Regions from separate parts of the Sporosarcina sp. P26b genome, predicted to be linked through region 1. Evidence: riboswitches for the same ligand, from Rfam matches in the RefSeq annotation. Region 1 holds a riboswitch; the other holds the start of a gene.
What was found. Region 1 has a riboswitch for cobalamin ahead of CSV69_RS12900 (ABC transporter substrate-binding protein). Riboswitches for the same ligand answer to the same signal wherever they lie in the genome.
Positions count from the first base shown of each region.

Region 2: another riboswitch for cobalamin. It lies ahead of CSV69_RS07140 (DUF4430 domain-containing protein); the one in region 1 lies ahead of CSV69_RS12900 (ABC transporter substrate-binding protein).

Region 1 covers NZ_PDYW01000018.1:8,256-14,324, reverse strand. Annotated here, with positions in the region: gene CSV69_RS12905 (FecCD family ABC transporter permease) at 1-889, opposite strand, end outside; gene CSV69_RS12900 (ABC transporter substrate-binding protein) at 882-1,868, opposite strand; cobalamin riboswitch at 2,011-2,138, opposite strand; gene argS (arginine--tRNA ligase) at 2,365-4,032, opposite strand; gene CSV69_RS12890 (YwiB family protein) at 4,029-4,445, opposite strand; gene CSV69_RS12885 (transglycosylase domain-containing protein) at 4,604-6,069, shown strand, end outside.
Region 2 covers NZ_PDYW01000005.1:58,835-64,903, forward strand. Annotated here, with positions in the region: gene CSV69_RS07125 (O-acetylhomoserine aminocarboxypropyltransferase/cysteine synthase family protein) at 1-481, shown strand, start outside; gene CSV69_RS07130 (glycine betaine uptake BCCT transporter) at 529-2,019, opposite strand; gene CSV69_RS17015 (hypothetical protein) at 2,382-2,558, shown strand; cobalamin riboswitch at 2,700-2,884, shown strand; gene CSV69_RS07140 (DUF4430 domain-containing protein) at 3,029-5,158, shown strand; gene CSV69_RS07145 (S-layer homology domain-containing protein) at 5,241-6,069, shown strand, end outside.

The sequences.
Region 1 (6,069 bases):
TCGTTCGTGCCACAAGATCACAAATGATGAGTAACGAGGCCCCATTGAATAAAGATAACGGTAGAACGTGTCGATGATCGGAACCCCAAAGCATCCGTGTCATATGCGGTACAACTAAGCCGACGAAACCAATTGTTCCCGACACCGCCACGGCAGAACCCGTCAACACCGAACCACCAAGCAGAATCATTAACTTACGTTGTTTTACATTGACTCCAAGGTGATGCGCACGTTCTTCACCAAATAGTAAAGCATTCAATTCGCGACGATTCAGCCACAACATGAACGATCCGATGATGAAAAATGGCAGAACCATCGTAATATATTTCCATCCACGCATCGATACGCTACCAAGCAACCAACCTACAATTTGGCGGAGTTCTTCTTGCGTTAATGCAATCATCAGCGACAGTACCGAGCCAAGGAATGAACCAAATATGATTCCTGTTAATATAATCGTTTCCATTTTCATTGAACGGTCAACCAGACGCGCGAAACCGATTACTAGAAACATCGTCACTGCGGCACCGATCATACTAAATACGGGTAAGGTGAATGCGCCAAGTACCGGTAGCGAAATACCAAAAAAGAGTGTGATCACGGCGCCGACAGAGGCACCGGATGACACTCCGAGGGTGTAAGGATCAGCTAATGGATTTTTCAGTAGCCCTTGGAAAGCGGCTCCTGAAATAGCAAGTGATGCACCGACAATTCCTGCCAGTAATACACGCGGCATCCGGATCTTCCACAATATATTACTTGCAGTCGCATCTGAATGATTCCATAGCGTCTCTATTGGTATTTTCACTGTACCGATCGATACGCCGAGCCAGATTGCCACAAGCAATGTGGCAATCGACACGACATAGGCGAGAGCGGTTTTATTCACCGAATACCTCAGGATAGATTGCTTTCGCAAATAATTCTAATCCATCAGCTAAACGTGGACCTGTACGGCTTGTGATATCTTCATCCAGTTGAATGACTTGATCTTCTTTGATCGCAGTCACCGCATCAAACCCGTCACGCGTTTTAATATTTTCTACAACGTTTGGAACGTAGCTATACATAGCCAAAATAACATCCGGATTTTCATCTACAATCGTTTCAGGGCTGATCATAATCCAACCTTCTTCTGTCACGATGTTTTCAGCGTGAATCATATCCAAGAATTGCTGTGGGAACGTCCCTTTTCCTGGTGTATAGATCTCAGGTGCATCGGAGTTTTCAACAAACACGCGCTTCTTGTCTGTAATATCCGCTGCTTTCTTTTCGATATCTGCAATTTTTGTTTTCATATCTTCGACGATTTGATTAGCTTCTGCATTTTTGTCCATCACTTCACCAATCATTTCAATCGATGCATACGTCTCGTCAAATGTACCCGCATTCGGAACGACGATCACTGGAATGCCAGCGTCACGAATTTGGTTCAAACCTTCTTCACTTGAACCCATCATCATTTCGTGTGCAAATACTGCTTCTGGCTGCAATGAAATCACTTTTTCCACATTGACCGTGAAGTTCCCTACTGTATCAAGTTCTGCTACTTCTTCAGGAAAGTCATCGTTTTCTGTTACAGCGATTACTTTATCTCCTGCATCGATACCAAATAAAATTTCTGTGTTGCTTGGAATTAATGAAATTACAGTTTCAGGTGCTTGTTCCAATGTAATTTCTTCGCCCGCTGCATCTGTCAGCGTATATGGATAACTTGTTGTATCCGTTGATTGTGTATCTGTTTTCGTTTCTTCGCCAGCTGGATTTTCATCTGCCGGTGTTTCTTCTTTTTTGCTGTCGTTGCCGCATGCTGCAAGTACAAGTACCGCAAGCATCGCCATCAGCAAAAGTTGCCAAAACTTCTTCATGTGTGTTCCTCCTTTGATATGTGTGTTTCATTACGCGATCCGCAGACATTAAAAAAACCCTTCGATAGGTCGAAGGATGAGGTGGGATGAAATCAGGGTGTGATTTCTTCCACTGTACCTATCCTCGTAGGTTGCTGCGGAACTTCATTTTCTTAAAAAGGCAGGTGACCTGGCTTGTGCATAGCACGTACAGTGGCGGGACCGCATCGGATTTGAACCGATTTCGCTTTTCATCTCGTTAATTAGAGAACCTTTTCGAAAGATATGTAATTATGACTTATTATAGCGATAATAGTGTTGGTTGTACAGGGGTTAGGCGGAGATTGGATGGGGTATGGGAGTGAGGCTCCAGCAGGGGGACGCTTTCCTGAGGGGCCGCGATGAGCCCCCCGAACGCGTCCGCCTGGAACGCAGCGAAACGTTGCTCTCCCCTTCCTCCTCAAAAAGCGAAAACAAAAAAGCCAAGCAGTAAACCCGCTTGGCCACTTTCAACATATTACATTCTTTCAGGTGCTTCGACGCCTACCAATTTCAACGCATTCGCAATCGTCGTTTTCGTTGCCGTAATCAAAGCCAAGCGTGCTTCGGAAAGCTCCTTGTTCTCAGGATCCAACACTTTGTTCGCATTATAGAAACTATGGAAGCTTGCTGCTAGCTCTTGGATATACGTCGTCACACGGTGCGGTGCACGCATGCGAGCCGAGTCGCTAATGAGTTTTGGGAAATCTCCAAGCTTCTTCAACAACTCTAATTCTTTTTCATCTTGCAATAGCGTGACGTTCTCTGTCGACGCCACGACGTTTTGCTCTTTCGCCTGACGCAAGATCGAACAAATACGCGCGTGCGCATATTGTGCGTAGTACACAGGGTTTTCATTGGATTTGGAAACAGCCAAGTCCAAGTCGAAGTCCATTTGTGCATCACCTGAGCGCATCGCGAAGAAATAACGTACAGCGTCTAGGCCGACTTCTTCTACGAGTTCACGTAGTGTGACCGCTTTTCCTGTGCGCTTGCTCATCTTGAACTTTTCTCCGTCTTTATAGAGCTGAACCATTTGTGCCACTTCTACTTCTAGCGTATCGCGGTCATAGCCAAGTGCTTGAATCGCTGCTTTCATACGCGGAATATAGCCATGGTGGTCTGCTCCCCAGATGTTGATGAGTTTATCAAATCCGCGACTCAGTTTATCTTGGTGATAAGCGATGTCCGGAGTTAAGTATGTGAATGAACCGTCTTGTTTGATCAGTACACGGTCTTTGTCGTCACCAAATGTAGTCGAGCGGAACCAAGTTGCACCGTCTTCTTCATAGACATGGCCATTTTCACGAAGTTTAGTAAGCGCAACTTCGATCTTGCCGTTGTTATATAGTGACGTTTCCGAGAACCAGTGGTCGAAATGAACGCGGAAATCTGCCAAGTCTTTTTTCAGTTTGTCCAATTCGATATTCAAGCCGTGCTCACGGAAAAATGCAAGTCGCTCTTCTTCTGACACATGGACGTACTTGTCGCCATATTGTTCAACCAGGCCTTTTGCGATTGTGATGATATCTGCACCGCGATAGCCGTCTTCTGGCATTTCTTTTTCTAATCCAAGCGCTTCGAAATACCGAACGTCAATAGATAACGCTAAGTTATTTATTTGATTACCCGCATCATTGATATAGTATTCGCGCGCTACGTCATAGCCTGCTTTATCGAGAATATTACACAATGAATCCCCTAGTGAAGCCCCACGTGCGTGCCCTAAGTGCAAGTCGCCTGTTGGGTTTGCTGAGACAAATTCAACTTGGATCTTCTGTTGCTGTCCGCTGTCTGAACGTCCGTAATCTGCTCCTTGGTCAAGGACAGATTTCACGATATCTCCAAGACTGTCTGTTTTCAAACGGATATTGAGGAAACCAGGTCCAGCAATTTCGATAGAGTCGATTGCGGTGTTCGTCGTATCCAAGTTCTCTAGAATACTTTCCGCAATTGCACGTGGTGGTTTTTTCGCTAGTTTCGTCAACTGCATCGCAATGTTCGCTGCATAGTCTCCATTTTCTTTACTTCTTGGTGATTCCAGTTTGATTTCTGGAATATCTGCACCTTCTACTAGTTGTGCTTTTTCAATGGCTTGGTGCAATGCTTCTTTAATTTCATGTTGAATCTGCTCTACTGCATTCATTGTGTTACCTCCGAGTAGGTTATTGTCAAATGGTATTTCCCTAATAAACTTTCATCTGAATGTAAGTCGTACGCTACCGTAAAGCGTCCAGGTACCCACTCCAGTTGATTCGTACGAACGGCTAAATCCATAACTGCAGGACCATTGCCATATGTACCGAAGCGTATGTCATCCTGTCTGAAAGGCAATCGCATCTGTACGCCGCCCTTGCGCATGATGAAGGCATCTTCAGCATGTAATTTCACGGTCGTCCGGACTGCTGGCATACCTTCAGTTCGTTCTTCAAATAATAAATACGCCTGTCCTTTTTTCTCAATGATTTCACCAGTTGCCTGCATCGTATGCGTTTCTGCTTGCTGATCTGGATGTTGAATAACGGAACGGAGCTGAACTTGCATTTTTAGCGCTTCCATTCGTTCACCGCCTTAAGTAAATATATCCACTCATTATACACTTCTTCCGACACCAGTTTCAATGTTACGCATCTAAACTTTTCTCACAGTCCGTTTAATCCGTCCAGAACCGTACCATACTGTCAAAAGACACTGAATGGAACGGGATGTGATGAGCAATGAAACGTACCGATTATATAAAATCAACAAATCGCAGAAAGTGGAAAAGGGTTGCATTATCCCTGTCGATCACGTCCATAGCTGCAATCGTAACTGTCTTAATCGCCCTTCGAATATATGCTCAAGTACTTGGTGCGCCTTCACTGAGCGTACCAAAGGCTTCATTGTTCCTCGATCATAGTGGACATCAGATCGGGGATCATTTTTCACAACATAGACGTTATTGGATGAAGCTGTCCGATATATCTCCTTTTCTTACGGAAGCTTTTGTAGCAACGGAAGACAAGAAATTTTATTCACATAATGGATTCGATTATAAACGACTTGCTGGTGCAGTTCTAAAAGACGTCAAAACAATGAGTAAGGCACAAGGTGCGAGTACGATTACTATGCAATATGCGCGGAATTTGTATTTGACGCACGAAAAGTCTTGGACACGGAAAATCCATGAAGCGCTGTTTGCTTATCGACTGGAAATTTTCTATGACAAGGATACGATTTTGGAAGGTTATTTAAATACCGTCTACTTCGGGCATGGAATGTACGGCGTGGAAGCTGCTAGTCGATTTTATTTCTCCAAAGCCGCGAAAGAGCTGACATTGGAAGAAGCCGCTACGATTGCAGCCATCGCAAAAGGACCTTCCGTTTATTCACCTTTAGATAACCCAGAGAATTCTCGCAACCGCCAACTTCTCGTACTTGATCAAATGGAGGAATATGATTATATTTCAACTGCGCAAAAGGAACGCGCGGTCGAAGAAAGAATCGTGCTGAAGACAGAGAGTTGGAAAGATATGAAACAAGTGGCTCCATACTTTTTGGATGCTGCATGGCAACAGGCGGAAGACATCCTCGCGTCTAAAGGGCGAGTACCTGCTGAAGGTGGCTGGCAAATCCGAACGACGTTGAATCAACAGCACCAGCAAGCGGCGGAACAAGCCATTAAACAAGCAATGCCAGCAAATGATCTGCAAGTTGGATTCATTTCTATGGCTGCTGACACAGGATTCGTCACGTCGATGATCGGCGGTGTGGATTTTGGTGATAGCTCCTTCAACCGTGTGACACAAGCGAAACGTCAGCCAGGATCTGCGATGAAGCCGATTCTCTATGCGGCTGCACTCGAAAAAGGGATGAATCCGTTAACCTTCATGACGGCAGAAAAGACGCTATTTACGTATGATGACGGTCGTTCAACCTACGAGCCGAGCAATATTAACGGAGAATTTGCGGCGAAGCCGATTTCATTAGCACAGGCGATTGCGATATCGGATAATATTTATGCAGTCAAAACGCTTGAGCAAGTCGGTTACAAGCCATATACGAAAATGGCGCAGCGACTTGGCGTCGATGTCGCGTTTCCTGAATCCCCAGCGGTCGCGCTCGGAACTTCCGATGTGACATTGCTTGAGATGACGACAGCGTATAATCGCATTGCGTCAAAAGGTAAACAAGTCGAACCTCA
Region 2 (6,069 bases), on a different contig from region 1:
AGACTTTGGTCCATGTCTAGCTCCTGACAGTGCATTCAACTTGTTGCAAGGCCTAGAAACACTTCATTTACGCGTACCTCGCCACAATGAAAATGCGCAGAAAGTGGCGGCATTCCTGCAAGGTCATGATGCAGTAGAATGGGTGACATATACGGGTCTTGAAGATCATCCTACAGCGGAACTGGCTACTAAACACTTGAAGAACGGGTACGGCTCCATCATTGTATTTGGAATAAAAGGTGGTCGCGATGCAGGTCGCGAAGTTATCGATAATGTGGAGATTTGGTCTCATGTCGCGAACGTTGGGGATGCAAAGTCGTTGATCATCCATCCAGCTTCGACTACACATCAACAGTTATCGGCAGAGGATTTGAAAAACTCGGGTGTAAGCGAAGAACTAATCCGTCTATCAGTCGGATTGGAATCGGCAGAGGATATTATTGCGGATTTGAAACAAGCAATTGAAAAAGCAACAAATTGATATACAAAAAAGGAACACCTCGCAAATTTGCGTTGGTGTTCCTTTTTTTACTTGCGTTTTATTCGTTTTCGTTCATCCTTCAATGATTTGAACAGGGAAGTAACCATCATAATCAGTATAATGGAGAATGGCAAAGCGGCAATAATAATGACGTTTTGCAATGCGTCCAATCCACCCACATAAAGTAGGATAATTGCGATGGAAGATTGAATGACACCCCATACAATTTTTAAATTATTAGGCGGAGTCAATGAACCGTACGACGACTGCATGCCGAGTACAAATGTAGCCGAATCCGCTGAAGTAATGAAGAATGATGTAATCAGCAAGATGGCAATGATGGAAATCACAAATGACCAAGGTAGTCCACTGAACATCTCAAAGATTGTCAGTTCAGTTGCGCTTGAAGCCAGGTCGATAATGCCTGCTTTTTGTGTTTCGATCGCTGTAGTACCGAATGCTGCGAACCAAACCATACTCAATACTGTAGGTACAACCAGTACGCCTATCATGAACTCGCGAATCGTTCTGCCTTTTGAAACGCGTGCAATGAACATACCGACAAATGGTGACCAAGCTATCCACCAAGACCAGTAGAAAAGCGTCCAGTCATTGAGCCATGAACGATTTTCAGGCGTCAGTGGTGCTGTACGGAAACTCATTCGAATCAGATGTTCCAAGTAACCTCCGATAGAATCAGTGAACATGTTGAAGATTAATAATGTTGGGCCGAGCGCGATAATGAAGATTAACAAAGCTAATGCCAATATCATATTGGTATTGGATAAAATTCTTATTCCTTTTCCAAGTCCACTCCATGCGGAAATCATGAATAATACCGTCACTATTGCGATGATGACGAACTGTGACCAGAATCCAATTGGGATATTGAATAAGTAATTGAGTCCGGCGTTAATCTGAACCGCACCGAATCCAAGTGATGTAGCTACACCAAAAACAGTAGCGAATATCGCGAATACGTCAATAACCGTCCCTAGTTTTCCGTCCACACGATCACCAAAGATTGGACGAAGTGTTGCGGAGATTAAGCCGGGTTGCCCTTTACGGAACTGGAAGTACGCTAATGCTAAAGCCGTCATACCGTAAACGGACCACGCATGGAATCCCCAGTGGAAAAATGTTTCGCGCATTGCTTCTTTATAAGCGGCTTTCGTTTCAGGAGCTGTTGTAGCAGGGTCTACTGCATAATGCGATAGTGGTTCTGCTGCCCCATAGAATACAAGACCGATCCCCATACCTGCTGAAAATAACATAGCAAGCCATGAAAATAATGAAAATTGTGGTCTATCCGTGTCTTTCCCCAATCGGATTCTACCGATCGGACTGAATATTAAATATACTGAAACGAAGAACAACATGGAAACAGTCAGTAAATAGTACCAACCAAATGAATCTGAAATAAAGTTCTTTATAGTAGATGTGATTTCTTCGAAGTGCACGGGCGCAATCACGCCGTACCCGACTGCCAATACGACAGCCACTAACGTAATATAGAATGATATCGATACTTTTTTCATATGTCCTCCTTATATTTCATGTAGTCCCACGTTGGAGCTGAATAATTGCATCGTCTTCGTAAAATTACAGACATACACTTAATACTACCCACATTCGTAGCGTGTAAACGTTAAAATTTTTACATGTCCTTTACGGTCTTATTACTACAATGATTCATAGTAAGAAAAATTTTTCTCACGCACAGATGCGGGATTCGACTATATACTGGATTATTTTTACGGAACTTCGTGTCGGATGCATTGTGACAGTGTACAACACTTGGTGAAGAATTTCCACGTATAGCAGTGTGTAGTGTTCGTGTAACGTAGAAAGTACAGCCGTGTTATACTAAAGAAACAAAAGATATGAGGAGGAGACTACCATGCAATATTCACAACCTAAAATGCTTCAGCTTGTAAAACATAGTCCCGAGTTGAACAGACGTTTGAAAGAAATCATGAAAGAACACGAACTTGAAAAAAGCTTTGCTTTAAAAGCACTCTATCACGCAGAAGTGAAAGACGGCGGAGTGTACCAGCGAGATTATCAGGAACTGTAAGCTTTTACTCGATGATATGGCTTGAAATAAAATAAACAGTATTCAAAAAAAGACCAATGAAAGAAATCTTTCATTGGTCTTTTATACTATTCTTTTAAAATAACAAAAAGTAGCAAGCAAGCTTGTGATATACTATTGTAAAATTGAATAGAATATTTTGGTTCTTTACATTACTGTAAAGATGAAAAAGGAAACAGGTGAAATTCCTGTACGGTCCGGCCACTGTAAATGGGAAGTATCTTCAGAATACCACTGGTGAAAAACTGGGAAGGTTGAAGATATGATGATCCATAAGTCAGGAGACTTGCCAAAATAACATGCGTTACGCCTCCCAGGAAGAGGTATGCATATTGTATTGGATGTAATAAGTTAGTAGCTGAAGTCCGTCTATACATAGTGCCCTTGTCTCTTTCTGGAGGCAAGGGCTTTTTTGTGTTCAATTTACCAAACTAGGACGAGGGGGAATTGATTTGTTTAAGCGTTATGTATCCATCATGGCAAGTGTTTTACTAGCAGTAACGATGCTGTTACCTGGAAGTAGTTCAGTTGCTTTAGCTAATACGGAGGTTCAGCAGACTAACACGAGCATGCAAGCTGCTACTTATACGATAGATATAGAAGTAGAAGGCTTGGCGGGTGTGATTTTAAAGGAACCGATTCAAATTACAGAGGGACAAAATGCAATAGATGCGCTGAAGAAAGCATTGGATAGTAAAAGCATAGACTACTCAATCACAGAAAGTGAATGGGGAGCTTATGTATCTTCTATTAATAATGAAGAAGCAGGTTCTTTAGGACATTGGGATGGCTGGATGTACTCGGTTAACGGTAAGGAACCAAATGTCGGTGCATCGGCTTACGTACTAGAGCAACAAGACAAATTACGCTTCTATTATGGACGTTACGCAAGTTTATCTACGTCTGGAAGTATCCAGACAGGCTCAGATTCATCAATTACGGTAAATTTAAAAGGCGATACGTTTACTGATCATGCAACGAATCCAACAAATTGGGTTAGCAATCAGTCGAATGTGGAAATCATTTCAATTACGAAAAAATCAAATCAACAAATAGTCATTCATTTCAAAGGAACATTGGATCAAGGATTCTTTCAAATTACTCCTATAGACAAGGTGACAGTAGGGGGAGGCGCGAATTCATTAACTGTTGAAGTTACTGAGGAATTAACACGAACTCAAGATGCAATTCAAAAAGCGGCAAAACAAATGATGCAAGGTCCAATCCAAAGTGAATGGGAAGCAATTGGATTAACAAAAGCAGGTTTTGATATTCACGCTGATTATGAAGAATCATTTTATAGCAACTTTGAGGATCAAATCTTAAAGAAAACAGGAAAAGGTCGTCTGAAAATAACGGATGTTGAAAGAATAGCAATGGCTGCCGTCGCCATTGGAAAAGATCCAAAGAATGTAAAGCAATTTGACTTAATCGAGAAGATTTACAACAGTGAAAACTGGACTTACCTAGACTCTGATAGCATGACGTATCAAGGTAATAATGGTCCAATCTTTGCACTCATTGCATTGGATACAAAAAACTATTCCGTACCAGAGAATGCCCGTTGGAATCGTGAAAAGATTGTTGCTGAGCTATTGAGAACACAATTAGTAGATGGATCATGGAGTCTTGCAAATGATCCTCCAGGAAAGACTAGCTATGACATTACTGCCATGGCGCTAATAGGATTGGCTCCTTATACGGATCAACCCGCTGTTAAAAATGCAGTGGAACAGGCAGTAAACTTTTTATCAAAGAACCAAGGTGCAACTGGCGGGTTTAATGAGGAGTTTGTAGGCGGTATTTCAAGTGAAGCTACTTCACAAATAATTATTGGATTAACAGCAAATAACATTAATCCTCAAAGTGAAATGTTCACTAAGAATGGTATCAACTTGATCGATCATCTTTTAAGCTTCCAAGCTGAGGATGGTGGTTTCAAACATACAATTGGTGAAAAGGGTTCAAATGGTATGGCAACTGAGCAGGCACTACAAGGTTTAGTTGCGTATGACTTATTTATAAAAGGTGAAGGACGTCTATATGACTTTTCGAAAGAGATTTCACAGACCAACCCTGAAATTGAACAAAATACGGCTATATTAAAAGGTCTATTGAATGGTAGTCTATTAAACATTCAGAAGAGTAAAGATAATATCTGGTCTCCTATAGCACTTGAAAATGCACAAGCCAAAGAAGGATACTTCATCGTTCAAGCTGGAGAAAATGGTACTAAAAAAGAAGTGAAAGTACCGAATGGAACGAAAAAAGTATTCTTAGTCGATAACGATCGTTCATATAAGGATTTTGATATTGCTGTAGTTACGCCGAACAAACCATGGACAATCACATTTAATGAAACGGTAAAGGATTCAGTAGATAACCTTTCAAAAATCTACGTTGAAGATATCCAAGGTAGTAAAGTTCCAGTAAATGTAACGGCGAATGGAAATAAAGTGACTGTTACACCACAATCGAACTATACAAGTGGACAACTTTATTCATTATTTATTGTTGAACCGGTATCGGATAAAGATACAACACTTAAACAAGCAACACGTAAACTATTCATCATCCAATAAGACACTTTTTAAAAGAAGAACATAGGAGGTATGCGTTATTTCTATCATCAAAAATTTCACGAAAATAACAGCAGCATTCGCATTGGCGAGTGCAGCTGTCCTCATGCCGATTGCTCCTTCATTTGCAGAGCAACCGACGCCGATCTATGAAAATCAATCTACACAGACATTACAGCACTCTATTACCATCTCTTCTACAGAGATACCGATGCCTCTTTCTACTGTGGAAGTCCATGAAGGTGACACAGTTCTAAGCGTATTAAAACGCAGCGTAAAGGCTAACGACATAAAAATGAAATATAGAGGCGGCGATGGCGAGACCGCTTATGTTGAATCAATTAATGAAGTAGCCGAATTTGACCGCGGACAAGGCAGCGGCTGGATGTACAGCGTCAACGGTACCTTCCCGAATCGTGGAGCCGGTGTCATTAAGCTTATCCCTGGCGATAAAGTGGAATGGAAATATACGACGGATTTAGGTAAGGATCTAAACGCGGATCTATTCCCGTTCCGTGAAGACTTGGAGCCTAAGATTTCAGTATCAGGAGTGACTTCCGGAACAACCGTTACGAAGTCTACTCTTTCTTTCCAAGTGAACGCAGCTAGTTATTTCGGCACAGCACTTCAGCCGACTGCTACTGTAAATGGTAAGCAAACAGTCGTGACGGGAAATACAGTAAACGCAGTATTGCAAAATGGTGAGAATACTATCGTTTTGAAGGCGACGGATGCGAAGAATGATTCGGTTACGAAAACAATGAAGGTTACGTACGCGCCAACTGCGAAACCTGAACCGAACCCTTCACCAAATCCAAACCCAGTACCTAACCCAAACCCACCAACGGAGCCACCGGTAGTGAAGCCAGAACCGGAAACACCGTCTGCTAAAGATTATGCTCAGCTTGTCACTT